2 regions of the Thermodesulfitimonas sp. genome follow, and region 2 is predicted to be linked to the other one. Evidence: predicted binding sites of a transcription regulator. Region 2 holds the regulator's gene; the other holds the start of a gene.
The links. The regulator HrcA, encoded in region 2, represses chaperone genes, less so after heat shock. The targets are predictions, from matches to a motif close to ATTAGCACTCANNNNNNNTGAGTGCTAAT.

Region 1: groES (co-chaperone GroES) is a predicted target of HrcA. The motif match lies at 14,980-15,008, and genes of this name have one in related genera.

What each region holds. Positions count from the first base shown of each region.
Region 1 is NZ_JBRAIN010000007.1:777-23,627, reverse strand. It holds gene ACUVTA_RS01285 (thiamine phosphate synthase) at 1-201, shown strand, start outside; gene thiC (phosphomethylpyrimidine synthase ThiC) at 198-1,496, shown strand; gene thiL (thiamine-phosphate kinase) at 1,515-2,519, shown strand; gene tsaE (tRNA (adenosine(37)-N6)-threonylcarbamoyltransferase complex ATPase subunit type 1 TsaE) at 2,568-3,053, shown strand; gene tsaB (tRNA (adenosine(37)-N6)-threonylcarbamoyltransferase complex dimerization subunit type 1 TsaB) at 3,031-3,723, shown strand; gene rimI (ribosomal protein S18-alanine N-acetyltransferase) at 3,720-4,178, shown strand; gene tsaD (tRNA (adenosine(37)-N6)-threonylcarbamoyltransferase complex transferase subunit TsaD) at 4,194-5,219, shown strand; gene pabB (aminodeoxychorismate synthase component I) at 5,304-6,665, shown strand; gene ACUVTA_RS01245 (TolB family protein) at 6,709-7,821, opposite strand; gene ACUVTA_RS01240 (hypothetical protein) at 7,848-8,045, opposite strand; gene ACUVTA_RS01235 (formate dehydrogenase accessory sulfurtransferase FdhD) at 8,227-8,859, shown strand; gene fdhF (formate dehydrogenase subunit alpha) at 8,870-11,557, opposite strand; gene ACUVTA_RS01225 (NADH-ubiquinone oxidoreductase-F iron-sulfur binding region domain-containing protein) at 11,573-13,525, opposite strand; gene nuoE (NADH-quinone oxidoreductase subunit NuoE) at 13,565-14,044, opposite strand; gene ACUVTA_RS01215 (5-formyltetrahydrofolate cyclo-ligase) at 14,041-14,622, opposite strand; gene groES (co-chaperone GroES) at 15,044-15,328, shown strand; gene groL (chaperonin GroEL) at 15,401-17,020, shown strand; gene ACUVTA_RS01200 (methyl-accepting chemotaxis protein) at 17,104-18,675, opposite strand; gene ACUVTA_RS01195 (NAD(P)/FAD-dependent oxidoreductase) at 18,934-20,307, opposite strand; gene thrC (threonine synthase) at 20,351-21,850, opposite strand; gene ACUVTA_RS01185 (hypothetical protein) at 21,977-22,309, opposite strand; gene ACUVTA_RS01180 (Ni/Fe hydrogenase subunit alpha) at 22,333-22,851, opposite strand, start outside.
Region 2 is NZ_JBRAIN010000069.1:191-8,659, forward strand. It holds gene dnaJ (molecular chaperone DnaJ) at 1-1,021, opposite strand, end outside; gene dnaK (molecular chaperone DnaK) at 1,141-2,952, opposite strand; gene grpE (nucleotide exchange factor GrpE) at 3,079-3,732, opposite strand; gene ACUVTA_RS06935 (TCP-1/cpn60 chaperonin family protein) at 3,689-5,260, opposite strand; gene hrcA (heat-inducible transcriptional repressor HrcA) at 5,291-6,316, opposite strand; gene hemW (radical SAM family heme chaperone HemW) at 6,457-7,593, opposite strand; gene lepA (translation elongation factor 4) at 7,590-8,469, opposite strand, start outside.

The DNA.
Region 1 (22,851 bases), on a different contig from region 2:
CAGGGTCTGGAAGCGCTTAAGGAAGTCCTGGCGCAGGTTCGTCTGCCGGTGGTGGCCATCGGCGGCATAACGCCTGCAAACCTGCCGGCGGTAATAAAAACGGGCGCGAAGCAGATTGCCGTGGTAAGCGCGGTGGCCAGCGCGTCCGATGTCGCTGCAAGTGCCGCACTTTTGCTGAAAATGCTGGAGGGGTCGGATTGACACAGTTAGAAGCAGCAAAGCAGGGGAAGATAACGCCGGAGATGGAACGGGTGGCCGCTCGGGAGAAGCGTACCCCGGAGTTTGTCTGCGAGGGAGTGGCGACAGGAAGAATCGTCATTCCCGCCAATAAGAACCACCGGGGGCTTGATCCGTTAGGGATTGGTGCAGGACTCCGCACGAAGGTAAACGCCAACATCGGCACCTCACCCCGTCTTCCGGACGCGGAACAGGAACTGGTTAAACTCCGGACGGCGCTAGATGCCGGCGCCGACGCAGTGATGGACTTGAGTACCGGCGGCGACCTGGATGCCCTGAGAAGGCAGACCATCGCCGCCAGCCCTGTTCCGGTAGGCACCGTCCCGATTTACCAGGCCGCCATCGAGGCGCTCAAGCGGCACGGCAGCATCGTGGCCATGAGTGCCGACGAGATCTTCCAGGTTATCGAACGCCACGCGGCCGACGGCGTCGACTTTATCACCGTCCACTGCGGCGTTACCCGCGAAAGTGTCAACCGCTTGCGGCGCCAGGGGCGGATCACGGATATCGTCAGCCGCGGCGGCTGCTTCGTCCTGGGCTGGATGCTCCACCACGGCGCGGAGAATCCCCTTTACGCCCAGTTTGACCGGTTACTCGACATTTGCCGCCGCTACGACGTAACGCTTAGTCTAGGCGACGGGTTGCGCCCGGGCTGCCTGGCGGACGCCACCGACCGGGCCCAGGTCCAGGAATTGGTTATCTTGGGAGAACTTGTTGACCAGGCGCGGGAGCGGGGCGTCCAGGTAATGGTGGAAGGCCCCGGCCACGTCCCGCTAGACCAGGTGGCGGCCAACGTCCAGCTTCAAAAGTCTCTCTGCCGGAACGCGCCTTTTTACGTCCTCGGGCCGCTGGTTACCGATATTGCACCGGGCTACGACCATATCGTTTCCGCCATCGGCGGCGCGGTGGCGGCAATGGCCGGCGCTGATTTTCTCTGTTACGTCACGCCGGCGGAACACTTAGGTCTTCCCACAGCGGAAGATGTGCGGGAGGGAGTCATCGCTGCCCGCATCGCCGGTCATGCCGCCGATATCGTGAAGGGCATCCCCGGGGCCCAGGAACAAGACTTGGCGATGGCGCAGGCGCGCAAGGCGCTTGACTGGGATAAGCAGGTGGCGCTGGCGATCAACCCGGAAAAAGCCCGCCGCTTAAGGCAGCAACACAACCCCGCCGGCATCCGCGAGTGCACCATGTGCGGTGAATTTTGCGCCATGCGCCTGGTGGCGGAATTCTTGGGTACCACCCGGACTCGCTGCTGAAACGGATTATCGCTGGCCATGAAACTGAGCGAACTCGGCGAATTTGGACTTATCGCCCGGTTGACGGCAGATATTAAAACAGATGCCGCCGTGATAAAAGGCGTCGGCGACGATGCAGCTGTCCTGCGGTGCGGGAGGCGTTGGCTACTTTTCACTACCGACGCGCTGGTGGAAGGGGTTCACTTCCGGCGTGACTTTGCTTCCCTCCAGGATATCGGCTATAAAAGCCTCGCCGTCAATATCAGCGACATCGCCGCTATGGGTGGCCGGCCAACCTACGCGGTGGTAACGACTTGCCTCCCCGCTTCCCTGACCGCGGAAGAGGCCGCCGCGCTCTACGAGGGGCTGAAGGAAGCCGCTACCGCGTGGGGCGTCAGCGTGGTAGGTGGTGACACCACCGCGGCCCCGCTTCTTATGTTAAACGTAGCCCTCCTGGGAGAGGCCGCACCGGGCCGGGTACGTTTCCGCAGCGGGGCCGAACCTAAAGATATCATCTGCATTACGGGACCACTCGGCGCCGCCGCAGCGGGGCTTTTCCTTTTGCAAAACGAAGGGTTCCCCTGCCCTGAGCCGCTCCGCAATATCCTGCTCCGGCGGCACAGGCGGCCGGAGCCGCGGGTAAAGGCGGGCTTGGCCCTCGCCGGTACTCCTGCCGTCCACGCCTTGATCGACGTGAGTGACGGCCTCGCCTCTGAAGTGCACCATGTCGCCGCCGCCAGCGGCGTCGGGTGCGAGATTTACCGGGCGGCGATCCCCGTGGCGCCGGCAACAGAATTCGTGGCCCGCCGGGCTAGCCGGGATCCTATCGATTGGGCGCTCTTCGGCGGTGAGGATTACGAACTTCTCTTTACCGTGGCCCCCCAGGCGCTGGGGGAAATAAGCCGCGCCCTGGTTAAAGCGGGAGCCGGTTGCCACCCGGTAGGAACGATTACGGCCGAAAAGGGCGTTTGGCTCCTCCTGCCTGACGGCAGCCGCCAGGAGCTGCCCGCAGGCGGCTACGACCATTTTAAAGAGCCGGATTGAAAATTCAGCCTGGAAAACGGCAATAATTAGTAGAGGTGCCCACCGGTCTTGGCGGAATTAGAAGTTAAAACCGAGTCGGCTATAGCAACCAAGGCGCTCGGCGAACAATTAGGGCGGCTGCTCAGGCCCGGCGACCTGGTTGCCCTCACCGGGGCCCTCGGCACCGGAAAAACCTGTTTTACCCAGGGCTTGGCGCGGGGCCTGGGGATAAAGGCCGCAGTGACAAGCCCTACTTTCGTGCTTATCAGAGAATATGCGGGGCCTATCCCGCTTTACCATTTCGACGCCTACCGCCTCAGTGGTCCGGAGGAGTTTTGGGCGTTGGGCAGCGGCGAATATTTTGCGGGCCCCGGCGTTTGCGTGGTCGAATGGGCCGACCGCGTAGCCGAAGCCCTTCCTGAAGACCGGATAGAAGTAGAAATCCGCTACCTGCCCGATACCGCAGAGGGGCGCCTCATTCGCCTCACCGGACGGGGGCGCCGCAGCCGGTCGGTCGTGGAGGAATTGAAACGTGGCTTGCGTGTTGGGAATTGAGACGGCGACGCCACTCCTCAGCGTGGCGGTAGTTGGGCCGGAGGGCCTTCGCGCGGAACGCGCGGCCTTTGGGGAGCGGCTCCACTCGGTCCGCCTTTTCCCCTTTATCGAAGAACTGCTGCGCGATGCCGGCACCCATCCGGAGGACCTGAACGGCATTGCTGTCTCCCAGGGCCCTGGATCCTTCACGGGCCTCCGCCTGGGTGTCGTCAGCGCCAAAACGCTCGCGCAGGTTTGCGCCCTCCCCGTAATTGGGGTACCAACGTTGCTCGTTCTGGCGGCGCCGCTGCTTAGCGGCGACATTCCGGTCTGCCCCGTACTCACCTCGCGCGGCAACGAGGTTTACGCTGCTGCTTACGCGGCCGGCGCCCCGGAGGCATCAGTTCTGGTTGCGCCCTTTGCCGCCCCCCCGGTAGAAGCAGCCCAAAAATTTGCCTCTTTTTCCAAGCTTATCCTGATAGGTGAGGGGGCCTGGGCGTTCCGGGAAGCCTTTACCGAAATCCTCGGCGGAAAGGCGCTCTTCGCTCCCGAAATTTTCAATTACCCCCGGGCCGCCACGGTTGCCTTTCTGGGACGCCAAAGGCTGGCGCGTGGCGCGGCAGTTACGCCCTTCGACCTTTTACCGGAATACCTTCGCCCCCCGGCGACCACAAGGGGGCACAGCGCGTGAGGGTCAAAGTTGTCCCGATGGAACCGGAACACCTCGACGCCGTAATGGCCATCGAAAAGGTCTCCTTCCCGATTCCGTGGCGGCGGGAGGCTTTCCTCTTCGAAATCCTCCTTAACGAAACAGCCGATTACGTAGTGGCGCTTCACCGGGGTCAAGTTGTAGGGTACGGCGGCATGTGGCTGGTTCTCGACGAAGCACATATCACCAACATCGCCGTCCATCCCGACTTCCGCGGCAGGGGTATCGGCCGCCGCATCCTGCAGGAACTGATCAAGAGGGCGGCCTTGCGGGGGGCAACAAAGATGACCCTCGAAGTACGGCCCTCAAACCTTATCGCGCGGAAGCTTTACCAAGAAATGGGTTTTGAGGAAAAAGGGGTCCGCAAGCGCTACTACCAGGATAACCAGGAAGATGCCATTATCATGTGGCTGGAAAACATTCGGGCCAGGGCCTAAGTAGGGTGATATCCTTTGAGTGTCTTCATCCTCGGAATCGAAACTTCTTGCGACGAAACAGCCGCGGCGGTTGTCGCCGACGGCCGGGAGATTCTGGCGAACATTGTCGCGTCCCAGGTGGCGGTCCATCGGCGCTTCGGCGGCGTTGTGCCCGAAGTGGCGTCACGCCGTCACATAGAAGCCCTAAACCCCGTTATTGCCACGGCTCTATCGGAAGCAAGCCTCTCCTTTTCCGACCTTGCCGCCGTTGCCGTAACGCACGGTCCCGGTCTTTTAGGGTCACTTCTCGTGGGGCTGATGGCAGCCAAAAGCATCGCCCTTGCCTGCAACATTCCGCTCATCGCCGTCCACCACATTCTGGCTCACGTCTACGCCTGCTTCCTCTCTGCACCAGAGACCAACTTCCCCGTCGTCGCCCTCGTGGTCTCCGGTGGGCATACCGACCTGATTTATGCCGCCTCCCACAGTGAGTTCCGCCTCATCGGGCAGACAAGGGACGACGCTGCCGGTGAAGCCTTCGACAAAGTGGCCCGCGCCATGGGCCTGGGCTATCCCGGCGGTCCGGCGATCGAACGGCTCGCCCGGGAAGGGGACCCCACCGCTCTTTACCTGCCCCGCCCCATGCTCGAAGAGCAGGGCTACGACACGAGTTTCAGCGGTCTGAAAACGGCCGTCGTTAACCACCTCCACCGGGAGTGGCAAAAAGGCAACCCCGTGAACCTTGCCGATCTGGCTGCCGCCTTCCAGGCGGCGGTGACCGAGGTGCTGGTAACCAAAGCCTTCACCGCAGCGGCGGACTTCAAGGTAAAAACCCTCCTACTTGCCGGCGGTGTAGCCGCGAACGGTTACCTGCGGGAGCGCTTCCGCGCGGAAGCAAGCCGGCGGCGTCTGCGCCTCGTCATCCCGCACCCGGCACTCTGCACCGACAACGCGGCGATGGTGGCCGCCGCCGGTTACTATCACTTCCTCCGTGGGGACTTCGCCCCGCTTACCATAAACGCGGTTGCCAACCTACCACTTACGGCCAATCTTGCGGTATAATTTAAAGCGATGATCCCGAAAGTCGAAAAGATGGCGTTCGTCCCGTTCTGCCGTCTCCTCCCCGTCAACCCCGATCCCCCGGCTCTGCTTGCCGCACTGGGCGGACCGGAAAGAGACTACGCATTTCTCCTCGAGAGCGCCCTTGGCCAACCTAGCCGCCTCAACCGCTACTCTTTCCTCGGCGTTGAGCCCTTCCTTATCCTCCGGAGCAAAGGCCGGCAGGTAGAAATCCTCCGGGACGGGCAGCGGGAAATTTCCCCTGGTAACCCCTTCGCCCTGCTCCAGCAACTCCTCCAGACCCATCGCGCCGCACCACCCGCAAAAATGGCGGGGCTCCCGCCTTTCTATGGTGGCGCCGTTGGCTACCTCGCCTACGATTTGGGGCGCCAGATCGAAAGGCTCCCCGCGAAGGCTCATGATGACCTCGGTCTTCCAGAGCTTTACTTAGGCTTCTACGACCTGGTGGTGGCGGTCGACCACCTGACCGGCAGCGTAACGCTCTGCGGCTTCCCGGTCCGAGGAACCGCTTCCCTCACCGAAAAAGCGCATCGGTGGGAGCATCTGTTACAAAGGGGCGCCTTACAGCCGCCCCCACCAGAAGAACCCCAGCGTCGCAGTTCCCTCCCTCCCCTACCCGCTCTCGCGGAACACTTTACGCGTAAGAGTTACGCTGCGGCGGTCGCTCGTGCCCGGGAATACATTGCTGCCGGGGACATTTTTGAGGTCAACCTTTCCCAGCGTTTCGCCGCCCCGCTTCAGGGGACGGCCTGGGAACTCTACCGCCGTCTCCGGCGCCTCAACCCGGCACCCTTTGCCGCCTACCTCCGCTTCTCGGAAGTAGAAGTAGTCAGCGCATCACCGGAGCGCTTCCTGAAAGTAGAAGCAGGACGGGTGGAGACAAGACCGATCAAAGGAACGCGCCCCCGAGGCGCTACCCCGGAAGAAGACGCACGACTCCGGCAAGAACTCTGGGAAAGCGAGAAAGACCGGGCGGAGCTAACAATGATCATCGATCTGGAACGGAACGACCTTGGCCGGGTCTGCAGGGTAGGCTCAGTAAAAGTGCCTGAGCTTTACGTCCTCGAGGAATATGCCACCGTCTTCCACCTTGTTTCCACTGTCACCGGCGAACTCGCCTCGGGGAAAGACGTGGCGGACCTCATCTTAGCAACCTTCCCCGGCGGCTCTATTACCGGGGCCCCGAAAATCCGGGCGATGGAGATCATCGAAGAATTAGAGCCCGTTCGCCGGAGCATCTATTGCGGTTCGATCGGCTGGCTCGGTTTCCAGGGCGACGCGGATCTCAATATCGTCATCCGGACCTTTATCGTCAAGGACGGCCGCGTTTACTTCCAGACCGGAGGCGCGGTCACCGGCGATTCCGACCCAGAAAAAGAATACTTAGAAACACTCGCCAAAGCCCATGGCCTTTACCGCGCCCTGTAGCGGCCGCCGCGGGACTTTCCGCCGCCCGGCAACACCGAAAAGATCAGGACCGCTGCGCTTCCCGCGCCCGCCGCTTTTTGAGCTCTTCCAGGTAATTGGTCTTACCGACAACTAGATCACCGACCCAGTAGCCGGGTGGGGCTTTAAAAACCGCGTTCTTTGTCTTTTTTACGCGGTCGAGGGCCACGATAGTCTCCGCTACCGTGCCGTCGGCCAGCGTCACCGTGGCGGCGTAGTAAAAAGCCTTCTCCCCCACCCCAAAAGCAGTCCCCAATCCCGCGGCGGCCTTAAAAACCACCTCGTTCCGGATAGCGGTTCCGTCCGGCCGCACCGAAACAATGTAGGCCGGTAGGGAAGGATTAAACGCTCCTTCCTCCGTCTGTTGCGCGGGGACCAGAAAGTAAAGGCGCTCCCCCTGCGGATCCCAGGCAGGGGAGTGCCCGCGCGCGACCTGCTTCAGCCTGGTGCCGTCCTCTCGCACCGTAAAGATGGGGGAAAGAAAGCTGCCGGTGCCCTGCGGCACCGCTTCCCAAGCCAAGTAGGAGCCTTTTGGCGACCAGCGGAGGGAATCAAGCCGGCTGTACTTTTCCCCCCGGTTTTTGGTAAAATGCACGCCAAGCGGTTTCCCAGAGCCGCCCTTGGTGTCCTGAAGCACGATCTGGTCCGGTAGAGCACTGTAAGCAATCTGGTTACCGTAGGGGGAAAAAGCCGGCCACCAAGGATTGAATTTATCCCCGGGAGGGATTCCGAGGCGCCCTTTGCCGTCGAGGGCTACCCACGCCAAACTGTTTCTCTTTCCAGGGTGTTCGCTGCGGCGCACGTAAAGCACGAAACGCCCGTCGGGGGAAAGCGCCGGGTGCATTGCCCGGGATGTCTCCTTATCCGAGAGGCGCCAGGCCGTTCCTGTCTCGGGATCGAGCAGCCACACACTTGCCGCCACTTCTCCCGAACTACTCTGGCCCTCAGGGTAGAAGCCCCTGACGGGGCCGCGCACGAGAGTGAAAACAACAACCTCCCGCCCGCCCCGGCTTTTAAGCGCCCTTTTTACTCCCCTTCCCGCCGGCGTTCCAGGCGGATACCCCTCAAAACACCCGCAAACGGCAAGCAGGCAGAGCCCGAAACAGAGAGTGATTTTGGCGAGTTTTCCGAAACGCATCCGGCCACTGCGCCTTCCGAGCGCCTTTAATTGAAACAGCCCAACTGGCACTCCCTGATCTTGATCCCAAGGGCATCACAGGCCGCACCGATCATCCGGACCGGAACCCTGAGTTCCGCCGCCAGTTCGTGGGCGCGGGCGCACGTGATCCTCTTTTCGGCAGCAGCCCGGCGCACGGCCTCTAACACTTCGGGTGATGGTAAAAGCGGCTCCTTTTCCTTCACTATCGCGCTACCCCCTTGCCGCGCACCACTTTTTTCCCCACGCCATCTATTTATATAATACCTTATAATACCTTCATAAATACCTCCGGGGGTTTTAAAGTCGGTCACCTCTACCTATCAGATTTACCGTTACGTCAGCGGTACGTGGCAAGAGAGTCCGGACCAGGTCGCCGTAGAAAAAGTGATTGATCTTTACCTTGACGGCGCCTTCCGCACGAAAATTCACTTTCTCCCGCGCAAGCCGGAACTCCTCCTCCTTGGGCACCTGTTTCTTGAAGGCCTGATTCAGAGCCGCGAGGAAGTCGCCAAAATTGAAATCGACGCCGAAAAAAACGCGGCCTGGGTGACCCGCCGGGTCTTAAAAGGCAGTCTTTGCCAGCCTGCTTCCCTCAACCAGACGCAGCCTAAAATTTCCCCGGCCGCTGTCCTGAAGCTAGCTGCCGCCCTCGCGGCAAACCCGCTTTTCCGGCAGACCGGCGCCGTGCACTGCGGCCTGATCGCGGCGCAGGAGGAGATTCTCTTCGGCACTGAGGATACCGGGCGCTTCAACGTCCTGGACAAGCTGGCGGGCTATATCCTGCGGGAGAAACTATCGGCTCCTGACCTCACCATCACCTTCAGCGGCCGGCTCACCGGCGAAATCGTCAGCCGCCTCGCTAAAATAAAAGTGCCGGTGGTCATTTCACCGGCAGCGCCAACCACGCAGGGGATCGCGATCGCCGTCGCCGCAGGTATCACCCTGATCGGTTTTGCGCGGGGTGACCGCTTTAACGTTTACACCCACGCGCAGCGCCTCGAGTTGCAGTCCGGTTGAACGTTGGACTCTACCTCACCGCCTTCTCGATCCGGACCGCCACGCCTTTGTAAGCCGGGATCTTAGCCACCGGGTCACGCGCCGGTCCCACCAGCACGTTTACCGGACTTTCGGCCGAGTGGAACGTAGCGAAAACAATACCCGGAGGCAGTCCCTCGTTCACAGCAGTCCGCATCTTAACCGAACCCCAGCGCGAGATAACCGTTACCCGCTCCCCACAACCGATCCCTAACCGCGCCGCATCTTCCGGGTTCACCTCGAGGCAGGTTTCCTGGTAAAAGCCGAGCGGCGTGCGGCGGGTCATGGAACCCGAATGGTAGTGGGTAAGGTAGCGCCCGGTAATCAGCAGGAACGGGTGCTCCCCGTCCGGTTCCTCGTCCGGGCGGGCGAAACTCACCGGGTGAAAGCGCCCCTTACCCCGGACAAACCGGTTCTGGTGCAAGATCCGCGTGCCCGGATGGCCGGGTACCGGACACGGCCAAAAAAGACCCTCGGGCTCAAGGTAAGCGTAAGAGACGCCCCCGTAGATCGGCGTGAGACTCGCTATCTCCGCCATGATGTCCGCAGGAGAGATGTACCACATCGGGTAGCCCATTGCCCGTGCTATGCTGCAGATAATCTCCCCGTCCGGCTTCGCGTCGCCTACGGGAGGAATCGCCCGGCGGACACGCTGGATGCGTCTCTCCGTGTTGGTGAAAGTCCCTTCCTTCTCGGCAAAGCTTACCGCCGGTAGAACCACGTGTGCGTACTGTGCCGTTTCAGTAAGAAAGAGGTCCTGAACCACTAAAAACTCGAGCTTCTGGAGCGCCTCCTTGACCAGGCTACTATTGGCTTCCGTCACCAAAGGATTTTCCCCCATGATGTACATCGCCTTGAGCCGCCCCTCGGCCGCCGCCTCGAACATTTCCGAAGCGGTAAGCCCTGGCGTCTCGGGCAGTTTGGCGTTCCAGGCCGCCTCAAACTTCGCCCGGACCCGTCGGTCGGTTACCGGCTGGTAGCCGGGCAGCACATCCGGCAGCGCCCCCATATCGCAGGCGCCCTGCACGTTATTCTGCCCCCGGAGCGGGTAGACGCCGCACGCTTCTTTCCCGATGTGCCCGCAAAGCATGGCCAGGTTGGCGATGGCCAACACGTTATTGGTGCCGCAGGTATGCTGGGTAACCCCCATCGTATAAAGGATTATCGCCTTCTTCGCCTGCGCGTACCCCCGCGCCACCTTATAGATGAGCTCCGCCGGCACGCCGCAGATGCCCGCTACAAACTTCGGCGGGTACTGGCTCACCCTTTCCCTGAAGGGTTCGAAATTTTCCGTTCGCGCAGCAACGAACGCCTCGTCCCATAGCCCTTCGCTTAGGATCGCGTTGGCGAAGCCATTCAGGAGCGCAACGTCTGTTCCCGGCCTAATCTGGAGGTGATAGTGGGCACGCGCCGCTATCTCGGTCCGCCGCGGGTCCACCACGGCCAGCACCGCCCCACGTCGTAGAGCCTTTTGGATCTGGATGGCGATTACCGGGTGCGTCTCCGTAGTATTACTGCCGATTACCAGGATAAACTCCGCCCCCGGAATCTCCGCCAGGGTATTCGTTGCCGCACCGCTGCCAAACGCTGCCGCCAGACCGGCGATCGTGGGGGAGTGGCAGAGGCGGGCGCAGTGGTCGATGTTATTCGTACCAATCACCGCCCGCGCGAACTTGCCCAAGAGGTAGTTTTCCTCGTTGGTGCACCGCGCGGAAGCGAGGATCCCGATCGCGTCAGGACCGTATTTTTCTTTTATTTCTTTGAGCCTTGTGGCTACCAGCTTAACTGCCCGGTCCCAGGTAACCTTGCTGAAAAGGTAGGGGTCGCGTACTAGCGGCATCTGCAACCGTTCCCGGTGGTGGATGAAGCCGAAGCCGAAGCGCCCCTTGATGCAGAGCCAACGTCCGTTGACGGGCGCTTCGGGAGTAGAAGTGACCCCGATAACCCGGTCGTCTTTTACGTTCAGGTCGAAGGAGCAGCCAACACCGCAATAAGAACAGACGGTGCGCACCTTTTTAACTTCCCAGCGCCGTCCTTGTCCCCACATTGGCTTTGGGGTCAGCGCCCCAACGGGACAGACGGAAATGCAGTTGCCGCAAAAAATGCAGTTAGACTCCTCAAGCGGGAGATCCATAGGCGGGGTGATCTTGGTAAAGAAACCCCGCTTCGTAAAGTCGATCACCGACCGGCCAACGAGCTCGCCACAAACCCGTACGCAGAGACCGCAGAGAATGCACTTATTCATGTCCCGGACGATGAAGGGATTATTGTTCTCAATTCCGTACTCTCGCCGCTTGCCATGAAAGCTCGTTTCCCTCACCCCGTAACGGTAGGCAAGATCCTGCAGGATGCAGGCCCCGGTCCGCTCGCAGGTGAGGCAGTCTTGGGGGTGATTTGCCAAGAGGAGTTCAATGAGCGTTTTGCGGGCGTGGCGCACTGCCGGGCTCTCCGTCTCCACCACCATCCCCTGGCGCACGGGTGTGATGCAGGAAGCAGGCAGGTTATTCCAACCCCGCACCTCAACGATACACAAGCGGCAACCGCCCCAGGGCGAAAGCTCAGGGTCGTAGCAGAGGGTCGGAATGTAGATGCCGGCTTGCCACGCCGCCTCCAGGATAGTGGTACCTTCCGGCACCGTAATTTCGCGTCCGTTGATCACCAGGGTAACTTCTCTGGCCAACCGCCTGGTCCCCCTTTAGCGCCGCCTAACGGCGTTAAACTTGCAAACCTCGTAGCAACGCCCGCACTTAATGCAGCGATCCTCGTCGATAACGTGGGGCTTTTTCTTCTCACCGCTGATCGCGTGTGCCGGGCAGGCGTACCGGCACGCACCGCATCCGTTACACTTCTCCGCAATAATAGAAAACCGCCGCAGGGCAACACACTCGCCCGCCGGGCAATGCTTATCCCGAATATGTTTTAAGTATTCGCTCCGGAAGTAGCTCAGGGTAGTGAGCACCGGGTTTGGCGCCGAAGTGCCGAGACCGCAGAACGAGGTGGCCTTAACGACGCCCCCTAGATACTCTAAAAGCGGGATGTCACTCAAGTTCCCTTCACCCAGCGTAATCTTCTCGAGTATTTCTAACATCCGCGTCGTGCCTTCCCGGCAGGGAGTACATTTACCGCACGACTCCCGCTCGGTGAAATTGAGGAAGGATTTGGCCATGTTGACCATGCAGTTGTCCTCATCCATCACTACTATGCTACCCGAGCCCATCATCGCCCCTGCACCGGTGAGTGATTCGTAATCGATCGGCAGGTCAAGCATATCCTCCGGAAGGCTACCGCCGGAAGGGCCACCGACCTGGACAGCCTTAAACCTTTTACCGCCCTTGATACCGCCCCCAATACCGAAGATAAGCTCCCGTAGGGTAATCCCCATCGGCACCTCAGCCAGCCCCGTATTCCGCACCTTGCCGCTGAGAGCAAAGATCTTCGTTCCCTTGCTGCGCTCGGTGCCGATAGAGGCAAACCAGGCCCCGCCCTTAAGGATTATCTTCGGTACGTTGGCAAATGTTTCTACGTTATTAAGAACGGTTGGCTTGCCGAAAAGCCCCTTCTCCGTTGAGTGCGGCACCTTGATGCGCGGAATACCCCGGTTGCCCTCAATCGAAGCTATCAGCGCCGTCGACTCGCCACAAATAAAGGCCCCCGCACCCTCATTAATGTGCAGGCGAAAGTTAAGCCCGGAATTGAGGATATTTTCGCCCAATAGGCCATAACGTTCCGCCTGTTCGATAGCGATCCGCAATCGCCGGACCGCCAGCGGGTATTCTGCACCCACGTAAACGTAGCCCTCGTCCGCACCAACGGCATAAGCGCAGAGCAACATGCCTTCGAGGACCGAATGCGGGTTCCCCTCTAACACCGCCCGGTCCATAAAGGCGCCCGGGTCGCCTTCGGCAGCGTTGCAGATGACGTAGCGCTTGCTGCTCGGCACGCGGCGCGCTGACTCCCATTTTTTACCCGTGGGGAACCCGGCGCCGCCCCGCCCCCGGAGGCCCGATTTTTTCACTTCGGCCAGAACCTGCTCCGGCGTCATCTGGGTAAGTGCTAAAGTGAGCGCCCGGTAGCCGCCAACGGCGATATATTCCGCAATATCTTCCGGGTTGATGAAGCCGCAGTGCTCCAGCACCACCTTCATCTGACGCTGGTAAAAGGGGATTTCGTCGTAGGTCCGGCAGGGCTGCCCCGTTTCCGGGTTCTGGTAAAGCAGCCCCTCCACCAGCCGCCCGTTGAGCAGGTGTTCTTCGATGATGGCCGCGATATCCTCCACCTTCACCCGCCGGTAAAAGGTTTTATCCGGCTCAACGATAACCACCGGACCCTGCTCGCAGAAGCCCATACACCCGGCCAGGGTCACCTGCACCCTATCTTCCAGGCCGTACCGCGCAACCGCTTCTCGGAAAGCATTAATTAAGTTAAAGGCTCCCGCCGAACCGCAGGTAAGCCCGCCGCAAACGAGCACTTTCCGTTGCTCCGAACCAGGCTGTAAAATAATGCGGGCCAGAAACTCCTGGAACTTGCGCCTGCAGCGCGGATCATCGTGGCAGAGAGGCCCTTCTGACCGGCAAATGACATAATCACGGCAGGGATTTGCCGGCGTGTGTTCGCACTGGCTACAGCATTTATCCATCAGAGATGCCACTTGACCAACTCCCGCCTTCCAACCGGAGCCGCCCGGCTCTCACTCGTATTTTTTCAGCAGACCCAAGGCCTTTTCGGGGGTGAGTCTACCGTGCGTATCCTCGTCGATCACCACCACCGGCGCCATACTGCAGGCGCCGACACAGGAAACCGTCTCCAGGGTGAAACGGCCATCCGGCGTGGTACCCCCAAGTTTCACCCCTAACTCCCGCTTCAGGCGCCGGTAGATGCCTTCGCCGCCCCGCACCTGGCAGGCGATTCCGAGACAGACGCTGACGAGGTGGCGCCCGCAAGGTTTCAGCCGGAACTGGGAGTAGAAGGTAGCCACGCCGTAAACCTTGCTGAAAGGCACGTTTAGCTCCCGCGCCAGGGCGCGCATCGCCTTTTCAGGGAGGTAGCCGTAGTGGCGCTGGACAGCCAACAGGGCCGCAATGAGCTGCTCGGGCCTATTCCGGTAAGTGTTGATAATCGCCTTGAGCTCAGGATCCTCGGGTGTCGGCGCAGCACATTTACCGTTCATCGATCGCTCTCCTGTCTTAAGTCGATAATCCTTTTCTCGGTAACAATGAGTTTCACCGGCCAGTCGTGGGGTTCGGGGTAAACGGTGGGTACCACCTGAAAATCGTAGGCCAGACCGACCGTCACCGCGTCGGGCCGTAGTCCCGGCAAAAAACAGTCGTAATAACCCCCGCCGTAACCTAACCGGTAACCCTTTACATCGTAAGCCACCCCGGGAACCAGGACCAGGTCGAGTTCTTCCCGCGTTACAGGCGGACAGAACGCTCCGGGCTCAGGAATACCAAAAGGGCCGGCTACCAGGTCCTCGGGGTAACGGCTTATCAGCCGCGCGCAAATCATTTTTTGCCGCCCGTCGGTTACGGGAAGCACCACCCGCTTCCCTGCAAGAAGTGCCTCCCTTATCAGTTGCTCTGTTCCCACTTCGTTCCGGCAGGCCACGTAGGCCATAAGTAACCGCGCCCTGCGAAAGGCCGGCAGCTGCCAAAGCTTAACCTGAATCGCGGCACTTTTCCCGGTAACTTCCACCGGCGCCAGCGCCAGGCGCCGCGCCAAAATAGCCGTTCGCAAACCCCTTTTCATTGCGTAGCTCTTTTGAAATCCTCTGGGAATAAGATAACCCCTGCCGGCCGGAGATGTCAAAGCAAAGGCGTCGAGCGGCTAATTTTGCGGCGTAGAAGGTTTATTTTTGCCGTCAAACCAAAAGTTAATCCACCTTGATTAGGCTGAATTGTATAAAGTTGCCTGAAAGCGGGCAAAAATATAGCGATAGACAAATGTAAACGGGATTATATTTTGCCACTAAATTTTTCAAAAGAAGAAGAAAATAGGGCGACTCTGAAAGATAAACGCAAGTTTTCCCGCAAGACAGATGATATTTTGCAGATCAGCCACTTTACGTTTGGCAACCGCTTTGGTTATTATATTTCCTGGCTTGGTATTAGCACTCAATCAAAATGAGTGCTAACAAAATAAAAAATTTCAATTTAAGGAGGGGTTATCGTTGATCAGGCCTTTAGCAGACCGGGTAGTGGTTAAGCCGCTGCCGATGGAAGAAGTGACGAAGGGCGGTATCGTCCTGCCCGACACCGCCAAGGAGAAACCGCAAAAAGGTGAGGTTGTCGCGGTGGGGCCGGGCCGTCTTCTTGACAACGGGCAGCGGGTAGCCGTCGACGTAAAGGTTGGGGACAAGGTGCTCTACTCGAAGTACGCCGGCAACGAAGTCAAACTTGACGGCGAAGAGTACCTGATCCTGCGCGAAGCCGATATCCTCGGTGTAATCGAGTAAGAAGCGATTCTTTGATTCTCATATGCTTGTTTCCCCTAACTCGCACAAAAAAACTCAAAGGAGGTAAAAAACTTGGCCGGGAAAGTGCTTATTTACCGTGAAGATGCACGTGCCGCCGTGGAGCGCGGTGTCAACGCCGTAGCCGACGCGGTAAAGGTTACCTTAGGGCCGCGCGGCCGTAACGTCGTTCTTGAAAAGAAATTCGGTTCGCCACAGATTGTAAACGACGGTGTCACGATCGCCCGGGAGATTGAGCTGGTGGATCCTTTCGAAAACATGGGTGCTCAGCTCACCAGGGAAGTAGCCACCAAGACCAACGACGTTGCCGGTGACGGGACCACCACCGCCGCCCTGCTCGCGCAGGCCATCGTGCGGGAAGGAATGAAAAACGTCACTGCGGGCGCTAACCCCATTTTGGTCAAGCGCGGCATCGAAAAGGCCGTGGAGCGTGTCGTCGAGGAGCTTAAGAAGATCGCCAAGCCGGTAGAATCCAAGGCGGCGATTACCCAGGTAGCTTCCATCTCCGCCAACGACCCGACCATCGGTGAACTGATCGCCGAGGCGATGGAAAAGGTCGGCAAGGACGGCGTCATCACGGTCGAGGAGTCGAAGGGTATCGGCACCTCGCTTGAGGTCGTCGAGGGTATGAACTTCGACCGGGGTTATATCTCGCCTTACATGATCACCGATCCGGAGCGCATGGAAACGCTACTCAATGATCCGTACATCCTCATCACCGACAAGAAGATTTCTGCCGTTACCGACATCCTCCCCATCCTCGAAAAGGTGCTCCAGACTGGCAAGCCCTTGCTCATCATTGCCGAGGATGTGGAGGGCGAAGCGCTGGCCACCCTGGTGGTGAACAAGCTGCGCGGTACCCTCTCCTGCTGCGCGGTTAAGGCCCCGGGCTTCGGCGACCGGCGTAAGGCGATGTTGCAGGATATTGCTATCCTGACCGGCGGCCAGGTCGTCTCCGAAGAGGTCGGCCTCAAGCTCGACAAGACCACCCTCGACATGCTCGGCCGCGCCCGGCAGGTGCGGGTTAAGAAGGAAGAGACAATCATCGTCGGCGGCCAGGGCAATCCCGACGATATTACCAAGCGGATCGCCCAGATTAAGAAGCAGATTGACGAGGCGACCTCCGATTTCGACCGGGAGAAGCTGCAGGAGCGGCTGGCCAAGCTCGCCGGCGGTGTGGCGGTAATCAACGTCGGTGCGGCTACCGAAACCGAGATGAAGGAGAAGAAGCTCCGCATCGAGGACGCCCTTAACGCTACCCGGGCGGCCGTTGAGGAAGGCATCGTCCCCGGCGGTGGCACGGCGTTCATCAACTGCATTCCGGCGCTTAACGACCTCAAGCTCGACAACCCGGATATGCAGGTTGGGGTGAATATCGTCCGGCGCGCGCTCGAAGAGCCGCTCCGCCAGATCGCCTGTAACGCCGGGCATGAAGGTTCCGTTGTGGTCGAGAAGGTTAAGGCGAGCGAGCCGGGCGTCGGTTTCGACGCGCTCAACGAGCGCTTCACCAACATGATCGAGGCCGGGATCATCGACCCGGTCAAGGTAACGCGGACGGCACTCCAGAACGCCGCCAGCATCGCCTCGATGATCCTCACCACCGAATGTCTGGTGGCCGAAAAGAAAGAGAAGGAGAACAAAACGGGTGGCGGGATGTCGCCCGAGATGATGTAAGCCAGAATGAGTTGAAGGCCTCGCGATCGCGAGGCCTTCGCTTCAAACTGCCACGAACAATGCCGCCGCCAAACGTAAAACGTTTACAACTTAAATACCTTCAACGCGCCTTGAAGCGCCGCCGCCTGCTGCGCAAGCTCCGAGGCCATCTGCCCCACCTGCTCCGCCACGTGGCTCGCCTCCTGGACCGACTGCGCCACATCTTGGGTTCCCTGGCTTGCCTGCTCCGTAGCCCGCGCAATATCCCGAATCCCGGCCAGCGTATCTGCTACGCCCTTGAGGATGCTCTTCAACCTTTCCTCCGTCTCGACCACGGCGCTGACGCCTTCGTGCACGGTGGAGGAGGCGCGGCCGATCGCCGCCACCACCTCACTCGTACCCCGCTGGATTTCCGCAATAATCTTACTTATCTCTTCAGCGGCCTGAGCCGACTGCTCCGCAAGTTTTCGCACCTCTTCCGCCACCACCGCAAAGCCGCGCCCGTGCTCGCCGGCACGCGCCGCCTCGATCGCCGCGTTGAGCGCCAAAAGGTTAGTCTGCTCCGCGATCCCCTTGATCACCTCCGTAATCCGGCCGATCGCCGCCGAGCGCTCGCCTAGCTCCCTCACGAGGCCGGCGCCCTTGTCAACGGCTTCCTGGGCGTTCCGGATGCCGCTGACCGCACTACCCAGTGCCTGGATGCCGTCGTTCGCCTCCTTCTCCATCCGGTCGGCGATCGCCGCCGCCGTCTGGGCGTGCGCCGCCGTTTCTTCCGTACCTGCCGAGAGCTCCTCGACGGTTGCCGCCACCGTCTGGACCGTTGCCGACAGCTCCTCCGCCGAGGCGGCAAGGTTATCGCTCTTACCGGAGACCTGCATTGCCGCCTCCTGGATCCGGGTCGCCAGGTCCCGCAATTGGCCGACCATCCGCCCGGTCGCGTCAGCGAGCATCCGCAGCTCCCAGAAGTGCTGCGTCCCCAAGTTCACATCGGCGAGGTCCCCGTCGGCCACCTTTTCCAGCCGCTCGGCCACTATCCTGATGGGTGTCAGTATCCGCTGGATAGCCGGCACAAAAACTAAAGGTAAAATACCTACGACTGCAAGACTAACTAAGAAAGCAGACCGGACCATCTTGCCGGTCACCGTTTTAACCTCCGCGAGGGGAAAGCCGAGGGACCACATTCCGATAACTTTGCCCTGCACATCTTTAAGCGGCATATAGCCCATTAGGTGCGGCTTTCCGGCGACATCAGCCACCCCGTAATAGTTTTGCCCCTGTTTTAAGACCGCCTCGACCACGTAAGGCGCGGCCTTGGTCCCTACCTTTCGTTTTCCGGTACTATCTGTAACCGTGGTGGCAACTTGCGTATCGCCCAAAAAGATGGCCGCCTCAGCGTCAAACTCCTTTTTAGCTTCGTCCACGATTGTAAAGTTTCCGTTCATCAAGATTTTACCCTTGTAGAGTTTGCTCCCTACTACCCGCCAGTCGCCAGGGTAACGGTGTTCGAAAAGTCCTTCGTAGCTCCCGATGAGGTCACGCTTCAGGTAGCCCTGCAGCTGCGCGGTTAGAGTCGCTCGCGCGACGAGGACCACCGCCAGGGTACAGGCCGCTGCAGCAAAGACAACCGCTGCGGTCACGAGAAAAGCTATCGCCTTCCGCAAGTTCAATACCCGCACCGGCACTCCTCCTTCAAAGTACAAGGCTTAGTCGCAATAAACAAAAACGCCCTCCTTACCCAAAGGCCAGCACCGGTGACCACTCCTTTCCCCGGCTACCCCAGGAAACATTTCCTTAACTTTCTTTTTCGTTCAGAAATACTTTTTCTAAAGAGGAAAAAGGAAAGAAGCCTCTTGCTTTGGGAATTTCCCGGCAAAAAATTAGGGAACTCCGTCGCGAGTTCCCCCTCTAAAATACCTAATTATTATCTCTTTCGGTTAATTACGTTCGCCGTAAACCTTCTGGGCCGCGGCTTCCGCTGCCACCGATAGGTAGTAGTTGGTCGAGGCAGCCGTGAGGAGCGGGTGGGTGCCCACCTGTAAGAGCGCCACCTGCTCGTAGGTCATCCGGTGGAGGATGCAGGTCGCCACCACGTTGATGAGTTCCCCAACACTCTCCCCGCCTACCGCCTGCCCGCCAAGGAGTACGCCGGAGTCCTTATCAAAAACGAGTTTCACCCGCGTATCGGTCATGCCAGGCATCACCTTCGGGTGGCGGTTAGGAGTAACCGCCTCTCCTGTCACGACCGCAAAGCCCTCGCGCCGCGCCGCCTCTTCCGTAAGCCCGGCCGCCGCAAAGGCCAGCCGCCCGACAACCGTCGAGACGACCCCGATAACCCCAGGGTTTTCACGCCGGTCTCTGTAGAGGTTGGCCGCCACCACCCGGGCCTCCATCGTCGCCACCGAAGCGAGGCGCACCGGACTCGGCTTACCGGTAAAGAAGGAGGTCTTCGCCGCACAGTCACCGCAGGCGAAAATATCCGGGTCTTCGGTCCGCATGTGCCGGTCCACCCAGATGCCGGCTACCGGGTCCGCTTTGAGGCCCGCCTGCGCGGCCAGTTCCACATTAGGCCGCACCCCGGCCGAAATAAGAACCAGGTCGGCTTTAAGTTCCGTGCCGCTCGCCAGGCGAACGCCACTTACCGCCTCGCCCCCGGTTATCACCACCACTTTTTCTCCGGTTAGAACTTTAACCCCGGCGGCAGCAAGCTGCTTCTCCGCCGCCACGCAGAAGGAGGCGTCGAAGGAGAGACCGAGGCAGTGGGGCAACATTTCGACCACCGTAACGTTTTTGTCGCTGTGTTTGCGGATCTCCTCGGCAAACTCGACACCGATGAAGCCCCCGCCGATGATGACCACATCATTCGCCGCTTTGAGCGCCGCGAAGAACTCGGCCAGCTGCTCTACATTCTTCCGGATGACGAAAACGTTCTGCTTATCCGCACCGGGGATGGGCGGGACAAGCGGGGTCGAACCGGTAGCCAAAATAAGCTTGCCGTAGCTGATCGTTGTGCCATCGGTAAGCACAACCTGCCGCTTTTCCCGGTCGAGCCGCGCCACCTCTTCTTCCACCAGATCGATACCCTCGAAATCGAGCAGGATGTCAGGGACCAGATCCCGCTCGACCGACCCGATGGTACCGAAAATGTAGGGGATGCCGCAGGGAATGGGGACGGGCGAGTCCCGCCGGATGATTACGATGCTCTTCTCCGGGTGGTAGCGCCGCGCGACCGTAGCCGCAGTTAAACCCGCCACGCTGCCACCGATAACCACGATATCCGCTGCCTCAGGAACCGGAAAATCCTCGTGCATTCTTCCACCCTTTCCCTGGTTATTCTGGTGTTAACTTTTTCGCTCAAATTCTCAGGATTTCCGCCACCACTTCTTTCATTTCCTCCCGCCGGACCACCCGCCGGTGGCGGACCGGCTTTTCCGCCAGAGTTCGGAGCCCCTCAGGTACCGGCCACCCCGTTTCCCGGGCGAGAATTTCGAGGAGCGCAAATTCGTCGTGGCGCGCGGCCACCTCCTCCACCAGCACGGCGCGCGCCACATCCCGGTTGAATTTAAAGGGGCTCGCGGTCGAAAGAATGATACTCGGCGTCCCGTCTGCCGTGGCGGCCCGGTAGCGGGCGTAAACCGCCCGGGCCACGGCGGTATGCGGGTCGAGGAGGTAACCGTAGCGCCGGAAGGTCTCCTTGATCGTTGCCAACGCGGTCGCATCATCCGCCCAGTCGGACCAGAAGATTGCCCGCACCTGTTCCGCCACCGCCTCCGGAACCCGGTAGACGCCGCGCTCTTTAAGCTCGCCCATCCAGGTCCGCACCGCCACAGCATCCCGGCCGGTGAGCGCGTAAAGAAGCCGTTCCAAGTTGCTCGAGATAAGGATGTCCATCGAAGGCGAAATCGTTTTGAAAAAGGGGCGCCGCCGGTCGTAAACACCCGTGCGGACGAAATCTGTGAGCACGTTGTTGGCGTTCGCCGCCAGGATGAGGCGTTTCACCGGCAGCCCCATCAGCCGCGCGTAAAAGCCGGCGAGGATGTTCCCGAAGTTGCCCGTCGGTACCACGAAATTGACCGCCTCGCCGGGCTTGATGCCCCCAATGGCAAGGAGGTCGGCGTACGCGGAGAAGTAGTAAACAATCTGCGGCAAAAGCCGCCCCCAGTTGATCGAGTTGGCGGAAGAAAACTCAAAACCGGCCCGTTTTAACCGCTCCCTCATCTCCGGGTCCGTAAAGATCTCCTTGACGCCGCTCTGCGCGTCGTCGAAGTTGCCCGCCACCCCGACGACGTAGGTGTTCCTTCCCTCCTGCGTCACCATCTGGCGCTTCTGCATCTCGCTCACGCCCTCCGCGGGAAAGAAAACGATGATCCGCGTTCCCGGAACGTCCCGGAAGCCCTCTAACGCCGCCTTCCCGGTATCGCCCGAGGTGGCCACCAGGATCACGCTTTCGGCCGCATTTCCCGTTTTCTGGCGGGAAAGGACCAGCAAATGGGGCATCAGCTGCAGCGCCATATCCTTAAAGGCGTAAGTCGGCCCGTGCCAGAGTTCCAGGATGCAAGAACCATCCCCCAGGGACTTGAGCGGCACAATTGCCGGATGGTCAAATTTCCGGGTATTGTAGGCCGCCCCGATACACGCTCTTATTTCCGCAGGGGTAAAGCCTTCAAGGAAAGGCGTGATGATGCGCGCCGCCCGCTCCTGGTAGGGAAGACCGGGAAAGGCCGTAATCTCAGCTTGCCCAACAACTGGAAATTCCTCCGGGACGTAGAGGCCGCCGTCGGGAGCTATCCCCTGCACTATCGCCGCCGCAACTGTAACCCGCGGCGTCTCGCCCCGCGTGCTTTCGTAGTGCATTTTTCTCCTCCCGGAATGGTTTTAACGATAAAAGTATAACATAAGCGGGCCTTCGGGAGGGTGAAAAAGAAAAGCGCAGCGATTGCCGCAGAACCGCGCCCGCCTTGCCCTTAGAACCGCCCCGGGTTAGCCCGCGGTAATGTGGTCCAGAAATGCGCTTACTTTCTCCCCTTTTGCGGCGAGGAATTCCTGTGGCTGCGTCTCGGTCAGCAGCCGCGTGATTTCCGGGTCCGCTTCGTCGGGCACCGTGAAGAGAAGGCGCTTGATCTTCCCCATCTCGACCGCTGCCGGGATGAGCACTGTCTTCCCGCTATACTCGCAAGCGAACTCGAACTCGTCGAAATCCTCCGGCGGGTCGGGCAAGTACCGGCACGTAATCCCGTAGGCGGCCAGCTTCTCGCTATCCTTCACGCACTGGAGCTTAATCTCCCGCCCGATATACTTCTTGAAGCGCTCCACCAAGCACCCTCCTTACCGTAAGCCTACGCTGTTTTTACCCCGGGAGTAAGCCGCTCCCGCGGCTTCCCGCCCTGATAAACTAAAATTTCCAGAGGCACCCTGCCGGGCAGCATGTGGCTCGCGCACGCCAGGCAGGGATCGTAAGCCCGCACTGCCATTTCCACCATATTCAGCACCTTTTCGTCCACCGCGCCGTTTTTGATGAGTCCCTGCGCCGCCTTCTTCACCGCGAGGTTGATCGCAGCGTTGTTTTGGACCGTGGCGACGATAAGATTGACCTTCTGCACGACGCCCTTCTTGTCGGTCACGTAGTGGTGGTAAAGGGTGCCGCGCGGCGCCTCAACCACCCCCACCCCCTCTGCCGGTGGCCGGTCGGGCAGAGCGCGCCCGTGCGGATCGGTTACCTCCGGGTCTTGCGCCAGCTCGAGAATCCGCTCGCTCGCATACATCAACTCCACCAGCCGCGCCCAGTGGTAGGCGAGGGTGTTGTAGACCGGCTTACACCCGAAAAAGGCAAAAAACCGGGCGTAAGCTTCCTGCGC
Region 2 (8,469 bases):
GCCTTGTTGGGGTTACAACCTTGAGCCGCACAATAAGGTCACCCCGGCCATGGCCGTAAGGGTTCGGGACACCCTTACCTTTAAGTCTTACCACGGTACCAGGTTGTGTCCCTTCCTGAACCTTCAGCCGCGTCGTTCCCTCGAGGGTGGGCACCTCAATCTCCGCCCCGAGGGCCGCCTGCGGGAAGGAAATGGCGGCTTCGTAAATCAGGTCATCGCCCTCCCGCCGGAAAACCGGGTCGGGACGCACCCGGATGTGCACGTAAAGGTCGCCCGGCAGGCCGCCGCGCACACCGGCCTCGCCCTCGCCCCGGAGCCGGAGGCGGAAGCCGTTATCCACGCCCGCAGGAACCTTCACCTTGACCTTGCGGACCCGCTGCACGTAACCGCTCCCGTTGCAGTCGCGGCAGGGCTGAGGGATAAACTGGCCGCTCCCGCCACAGCGGTCGCAGGTCCGCGTCTGGATGAACTGACCGAAGGGCGTGGCGCGGCTAAAGCTCACCTGACCAGTACCATTGCAGGCCGCACAGCGCTCTGGCGCGGTCCCAGGTGCAGCGCCCGAACCGCCGCACGTGCCACACCGTTCGGTTCGCGGCACCCTAACCTCCTTCTCCGCGCCGAAAACCGCTTCCCGAAACGAGAGTTCGAGCTGCGTTTCGAGATCTGCCCCGCGCTGCGGCCCGTGCCGGCGCCGCCCCCCACCGAAGAAGGCCTCGAAAAGATCGCCGAAGCCAAAGTCGAAGCCAAGGTCGCGGAAATCAAAATTCCGGAAGTCAAAACCAAAGCCCTGCCCTTCGGGCCCGGCGTGACCAAAGCGGTCGTACTGCGCCCGCTTCTCCGGGTCCGAAAGTACCGCGTAGGCCTCCGTAATCTCCCGAAATTTCTCCGCCGCTTCCTCCTTTTTATCGGGGTTCGCATCCGGGTGGTACTGCCGCGCAAGCCGGCGGTAGGCCTTCTTAATCTCTTCCTGGGTCGCGTTGCGCGAAACCCCGAGAACCTCGTAGTAATCACGCTTAGCCATAAAACCGCACCTTCTTAAAAAAGTCAGTACCTACCATCCAGAAAAAACTCTCCGGGGCGCGTAAAGAAAGCCCCCGCGTAACCTGAAATATTCCCGCCACGGCAGGCAAATATCTGGCACTACTTCACCTCATAGTCCGCATCCATCGTCCGACCTCCCTGCTCGGGTCCGCCCGCCGCCTGGCTTGACGAGGAGCTCGCTGCCTGCCGGTACATCGCCGCCGTCAGGGTATGGAGCGGCTCAGTTAAAGCCTCTAACTTTTGCTTGATGAGCGCCGCGTCGTTCCCTGCCAGCGCCTCTTTGAGCTCCTTCACCGCCGCTTCGAGCCGCTCCACCTGGGGCTTATCCGCCTTTTCCCGGAAGTCCTTTAGTACCTTCTCCGCCTGGTAAACCATCGTCTCGGCCTGGTTTCTTAATTCTGCCGCTTCCTTACGCTTTCGGTCTTCCTCGGCGTGGCGCTCCGCATCCTTCACCATCCGCTGGATCTCCTCCTCGGAAAGCCGGGTGGAGCCGGTGATCGTGATGCTCTGCGCCTTCCCGGTGCCTAAGTCCTTGGCCGAAACGTTCACGATGCCGTTAACGTCGATATCAAAAGTAACCTCAATCTGCGGCACCCCGCGCGGCGCCGGTGGAATACCGATCAGGTGGAAGCGCCCGAGGCTCTTGTTATCGGCCGCCATTGGCCGCTCCCCCTGGAGAACGTGAATCTCCACCGAGGTCTGGTTATCAGCGGCAGTGGTGAAAACCTGGCTACGCCGGACGGGAATGGTGGTGTTACGCTCGATGATCTTCGTGAAAACACCGCCGAGAGTCTCGATGCCGAGTGAGAGCGGCGTCACGTCGAGTAGCACTACGTCCCGCACCTCGCCAGCCAAGACGCCGGCCTGAATTGCCGCGCCGATCGCCACGCACTCGTCCGGGTTGATCCCCTTGTGAGGCTCCTTCCCGAAAAAGCGGCGGACAGCCTCCTGTACACACGGCATCCGCGTTGCCCCGCCTACCAGGAGGATTTTATCGATCTGCTCAGGCTTGAGCCCCGCGTCCTGAAGCGCCTGACGCGTCGGCCCCATCGTCTTTTCCACCAGGTCCGCCGTCAGCTCCTCGAATTTCGCCCGGGTCAGCGTCAGGTCGAGGTGCTTCGGGCCGGTTGCGTCTGCCGTGATAAACGGCAGGTTGATGTTGGTTGCGGTGACGCCCGAGAGCTCGATCTTCGCTTTCTCCGCCGCCTCTTTCAGCCGCTGCATCGCCATGCGGTCGGTAGAAAGGTCGATCCCCGTCTCCTTCTTAAACTCGGCCACCAAGTAATCGATGATCCGCTGGTCGAAGTCGTCGCCGCCAAGGCGGTTGTTCCCGCTCGTGGCCTTGACCTCAAAAACCCCTTCGCCGATTTCGAGGATGGAAACGTCAAACGTACCGCCGCCCAGGTCGAAGACCAGGATCGTTTGGGTCGCTTCTTTATCGAGGCCGTAGGCCAGCGCCGCGGCGGTCGGCTCGTTGATAATCCGCAACACCTCGAGCCCCGCGATGCGCCCAGCATCCTTCGTTGCTTGGCGCTGCGCGTCATCGAAGTAGGCCGGCACGGTGATGACCGCCTTGGTTATTTTCTCCCCGAGGTAGGCCTCGGCGTCCGCCTTGAGTTTCTGCAGGATGAAGGCGGAAATCTGCTGCGGTGTATATTCCTTATCATCAATCTTTACCCGGTAGTTCGAACCCATGTGCCGCTTGATCGACATCACCGTTCGCTCCGGGTTTACTACCGCCTGGCGCTTCGCTACCTGTCCAACCAAAAGCTCTCCCGTCTTCGAGAAAGCAACCACCGAAGGGGTCGTCCGCCCGCCCTCGGCATTCGGAATCACAACGGGCTCGCCACCCTCCATGATGGCCATGCAGGAGTTGGTCGTTCCCAGGTCGATCCCCAGAATTTTTTCCATAGAAACCTTTCACCCTCCTCAAAAAGACCAGTTATTGTCGATAATGACGGCTCTGCCAGCCTGTATTGCTTCCGCTCACACGTTTGCTCGGAGCCGGAAGCAAGCAACGCCGCCTATTTTTCGCGTTTATTCTTTTTCTTTAGCCACCTTCACGAGCGCCGGCCGGATAACCTTGCCCCGGAACATATAGCCGCGCCGGAACTCCTCGATAACTGTGTTCCGCGGACCATCTTCACCCGTTTCATAGGCCACCGCCTCGTGGCGGTTGGGATCAAACTCCTGGCCGACCGCCGGGATCGGCTCCAACCCCTCACGCGCGAGGATTTCGCTAAGCCGCCGGTAGATCATGTCGACGCCGGCCAGGAAATCCGCTACCTGCTCACCCGGTGCTTGCAAGGCCCGCTCAAAATCGTCGAGTACCGGCAGAAGCGCGGTCACCAGCGCCTCACCGGCAAAATGGAGGAACTCCTCGCGCTCCTTGTTTACGCGGCGCCGCAGGTTTTCGAAATCGGCCCGCAGCCGCAAAAGCTGCTGGTAATACTCCGCCGCTTTTGCTTCAGCCGCACCGAGGGCCGCTTCCAGAGCGCGAATCCGTTCCTCGGGAGAGAGGGTCTCCGAAGCCTCTTGGTTTTGGGCGGCCTCTTGCTCTGGCAAGCTTTCCGCCGCCGGCGCTTCCACCCCAGTTACCGCCTCAGGATCAGTAGCTTCCCCGTTAACCCTTTTTTCTTCCCTTTCTTTATCCGGCATCTTTGACTTGATCCCCGCTTTCCTGTTTCTCATCCCGCTTCCGGATTATCGTATCGATCCGGAGGATCGCCTCCGCGATCTCCCCGGCCGCTTTAAGGGCGTGAATCTTGACCAGCGCTGGGTCAAGGATTCCCGCCTGGAGCATATCTCTTACCTCACCCGTATCACAATCAACCGCAAGAGAGTTTTTCCGCCGCGCCACTTGTGCCGCAACCACGTCGCCGACCTTCTCCAGCGGATTAAAGCCGGCATTGGCAACGATCTGCGCCAGAGGCCGCTTCAGGGCTTCGACCACGCAATCGACACCATAAGCGGCCATCCCCCGGACGCGACCGCGCATCTTTTCTACCTCCCGGGCAACGGCAATCTCCAGCGCTCCGCCCCCGGGAACAACACCTCCCTTGACCGCCGCCTGCACGGCCGCAGCAGCGTCCTTAGCGATCCGCTCCCGCTCGCCGACAACCTCCGCTGTAGCCGCCCCGACCACAATGGTAGCCATCGGTTTGCCACCACCCGCCCGGATCCAGACCTGCTCCAGGCGCTCGTCATCGTAAACCTCGCCCGCGAAGCCCAAGTACCGGGCGAGCTCCTCAGGCTCCTTCTTTAGCCCCGTCCGCTTGATCATTCTGGCCCCGGTGTGTTCCGCCGCCCGGCGCAATTCCTTTTGCAATACCCGCTGGATGACCATCACGCCCGCGTCGGTGAGCATTTCCTCTGCCACATCCGCCACGCCGCGGTCGACCAGAACCAACTTGACCCCCATTTCGATTAGTTTACGGATATTTTGTTTAAATTCTTCTTGTAACGCAAGATAGCGGGTGAACCCCGCCTCCGTCCCCAGGGCCTCCTCCTCTAACTCTTCCGGCTCCAGGGCGTCATCGATAACCAGCACCTTCGCTTCAGTGAGGCGTTCGGGCATCTGCCGGTTCAGCCGCTCTTTGCTGATGATCACCCCTTCAAAAACCTGGTTCTCCGCCCCTTCCTCGGCCACCACAAGGTCGGCCAGCCGGAAAGCCGGTTTCAGAAGCTCCTCCTTACCGACGAGGCGGGCGGCTTTTACCACTAGGTCGGCGATATCCTCGTTCCCCCTTCCGGCCACCAGGGCCACAGCGCGCAGGCGGGGATCGTCAAGGTCCCCCAGCTCGCTGGCTTGCTGGCGCATTACCTCGACCGCAAAGCTAACGCCCTGCCGTAGCCCTTCGATCACCCGCGCCACAGGCACGCCTTTCAGCACTTTTTCGAGCCCGGCACCTACCATCGCCCCAGCCATTACCGTCGTCGTGGTGGTGCCGTCGCCCACCTCCTCATCCTGAGCCTTGGCCACATTAATCACCATCTTCGCCGCCGGGTGGGTTGCCTCCATGGTGGTGAGAATGGTCACCCCGTCGTTGGTGATAATTACCTCGCCGAAGCGGTCGACCAGCATCGTGTCGAGGCCCTTCGGCCCTAACGTCCCCTCCACCGCGGCCGCCACGGCCCGAATGGCGTTGGTATTGGAAATAAGGGCCGCTAAGCGCTCGTTGACTTCTGAACCTGTCGTTGCCTGCTGCTTCAAGCTCACCGAACCGATCCTCCTGCCGTGACAGAACTCTTACCGGTAAAACTTAGCCAACTCTGCCGAAAGGCTCTCCGCCACGTAGCGCAAGATTCCTGCTACCCGGCGGTAGCGCATCCGGGTGGGGCCGAGCACCGCCAGCACTCCCCGCATCTTATCGTCTATCTGGTAGGTTACCGCGACCATGCTGAGTTCCCGGATATCCGGACGGTTAAACTCTTCCCCGATCCGGATGCTCAGACCCTGCTCCTCGCTCTGGGAGGTCAGCAGGTCGCAGAGAAAATCCTCCTGGTCTAACAGTCCCAGTAACGTCTGGAGCCGACTCACATCCCTGAACTCGGGCTGGGCCAAGATGCCGTGGATGCCGCCCTGGTAAATCCGTTCTTCTTTAACCTGTAACGCTTCCTGAATAAGCTCGAAGGTCCAATCGAGAACACTCTTATAATGCGAAAGTTCCGCGTAAATTTCCTTTAGGAGAGTAAGTTTAATATCTCTAACCGTAAGCCCCCGCAACTTGGCGTTAAGCACCCGGGAAAGCGCCTCCAAATCGTAGGCGGTAATCCCTTCGGGAACCGGGATCAACCGGTGGAAAACATCTCCCGAAGCAAGAACCACCAAGACCATCGCCTGCCCAACGCCGAAAGGAACGAGCTGGATATGGCGGTACATACTCCTTCCGCACGGCACCGTAGCAATCGCTGCGTAACTCGTAAGTTGCGAGAGAATCTGGCCGGTCTGGCGGATGACCCCAGCAATCTCCCTTGATTTAGTGCTGATGTAACTACGCAGAAGCTCCTTTTCCTCTTCCCCCGGCTCCTCCGGCTCCATCAGATAGTCGACGTAATAGCGGTAACCCCGCTCCGAAGGGATGCGCCCCGCCGACGTATGGGGCTGCTTAAGATAACCCATCTCCTCGAGATCCGCCATTTCGTTCCGGATGGTCGCCGGGCTGATCCCCAGCCCGTACTTCCGGGCGATAGTCCGTGAGCCTATCGGCTCTGCCGTATCGATGAAATCCTCCACAACAGCCGCTAAAATCCTTTCTTTCCTTTCGTCGAGCATCGGAACCGCCTCTTGTTAGCACTCGAACCCAGCGAGTGCTAAAGGCTTTTTTTTAAAGATAGCACCAGGGGAGACAATTGTCAAGGCTGCGACCGCTAAAATAACCATTAATTCCCAAATCACCAGCACCCCGGCGTATATTATACAAACGCTGCAAAAACAATATTGGCCACCGGTAAGGCCGTTCGGGTCAACCGCAAAAGATCCCCCTCCCGACAAAGGAGTCCCTGCCCTACCAACCGGGAAATCTCCCGCCCGTAGACTGCTTCCGGCTGGCGCCCGAAACGCGCTGCAAAACTTGAAAGCGAGACGCCCGCCGTAAGACGCAAGCCCAAAAAGAGTGCCTCCGCCATCTCTTCCGCGGGTGTAAGCGCGTGCTCCTCGGCCACCGGCAGCTTTTCTCCCGCTACCAGATCGCAGTAGTCTTGAAGCGCCGCTACGTTGGCCCACCGGCGGTGTTCAAGGTAAGAGTGGGCCGCCGGTCCCAGTCCGAGGTACGGCTCTCCTACCCAGTAAAGGCGGTTGTGCCGGCACTCCTTCCCGGGCAGGGCGAAGTTGGAAATCTCATAGTGCTTGTAACCTGCTGCCGTCAGGCAGTCTATCGTCATCAGGTACATCTCCCGCGCCTCTTCCTCCGGGCAACGCCCGCACATACCGGCCGCCACCGCCTGGCCAAGCGGTGTTTCCGGATGGATTTCCAAGTCATAGGCCGAAATATGTTCGGGGCCGAGAGCAAGCGCCTCCCTAAGCGTCTTCTCCCAGTTTTTAAGCGTTTGTCCGGGAAGACCAAAAACCAGGTCGAGGTTAAGGTTAACAAACCCGGCCCCACGTGCCCATTCAACCGCCTCTTGTACCCTGCGGAACGTATGTCCCCGCCCCAAAAACTGCAGCTCCGTATCGCTGGCCGACTGCATCCCGATGCTCAGGCGGTTTACCCCAGCCAAGTAGAGCGCCCGCAAAAGCTCGGGGGTTAGGGTTTCCGGATTGGCCTCAACCGTAATCTCCACCCCAGGCAGCACGTTAAAGTAGCGGGCGATTAGGTCGAAAATGCCGGCCAGCATCGCTGCACCCAGGCAGGTGGGGGTACCGCCGCCTAAATAGATGCTTCCCACAGCCGCTTTAGTACCCAATTGCGCCGCCCGGAGGCGCATCTCTTGCGCCAGTGCTTGCAGGTAGCGACTGGCAGCCGCAGCGTCGTAAGAGTAAGAGATAAAATCGCAATAGTTACACTTTCGGCGGCAGAAGGGGACGTGAATATAGAGCCCGAGAGCGCTCACTTATCATCCACCCGCAACACAGCCAGGAAGGCCTCCTGCGGAATCTCCACGCTACCCACCTGCTTCAGCCGCTTTTTGCCTTCCTTTTGTTTCTCGAGCAGCTTTTTCTTCCTGGTAACATCGCCACCATAGCACTTAGCAAGCACATCCTTCCGGAGCGCCCTGATCGTTTCCCTGGCGATCACCCGTCCCCCTACCGCTGCCTGCACCGGAATCTCGAAAAGCTGTCGCGGGATAAGCTCCCGCAGTCGCTTTACCAACTGGCGCCCGCGTTGGTAGGCCCGCTCCCGGTGGACGATAGAAGATAAGGCGTCAACTAACTCGCCGCCAACCAAAATATCAACCCGCACCACATCGGCCGGCCGATAACCCAAAAATTCGTAGTCAAGCGAGGCGTACCCGCGGCTCACCGATTTCAGACGGTCAAAGAAATCGTAAATGATTTCAGCCAAGGGAAGTTCGTAGGTCAGGATGACCCGGCTTTCCCCTACGTACTCCATATTCTTAAAGCTGCCGCGTCGCGCGTTACATAGCTCCATAACTGCACCGATATAATCCTTCGGTAGCATGATGGTGGCGCGGACGAAAGGCTCTTCGATCGCTTCAATCTCTCCGGCTGGCGGCAGCGCCGCCGGGTTTTCCACCTCCACCATGCGGCCGTCTTTCCGAAGCACCCGGTAGATAACGTTCGGCGCCGTGGTGATGAGTTTCAGGTCGTACTCCCGCTCCAGACGCTCCTGCACGATCTCCATATGCAGCAGTCCCAGAAACCCGCAGCGAAAGCCGAATCCCAGCGCAGCAGAGGTCTCCGGCTCGTAGAAGAGGGCTGCATCGTTAAGACGCAGCTTATCGAGCGCTTCCCGCAGGCGGCCGTAG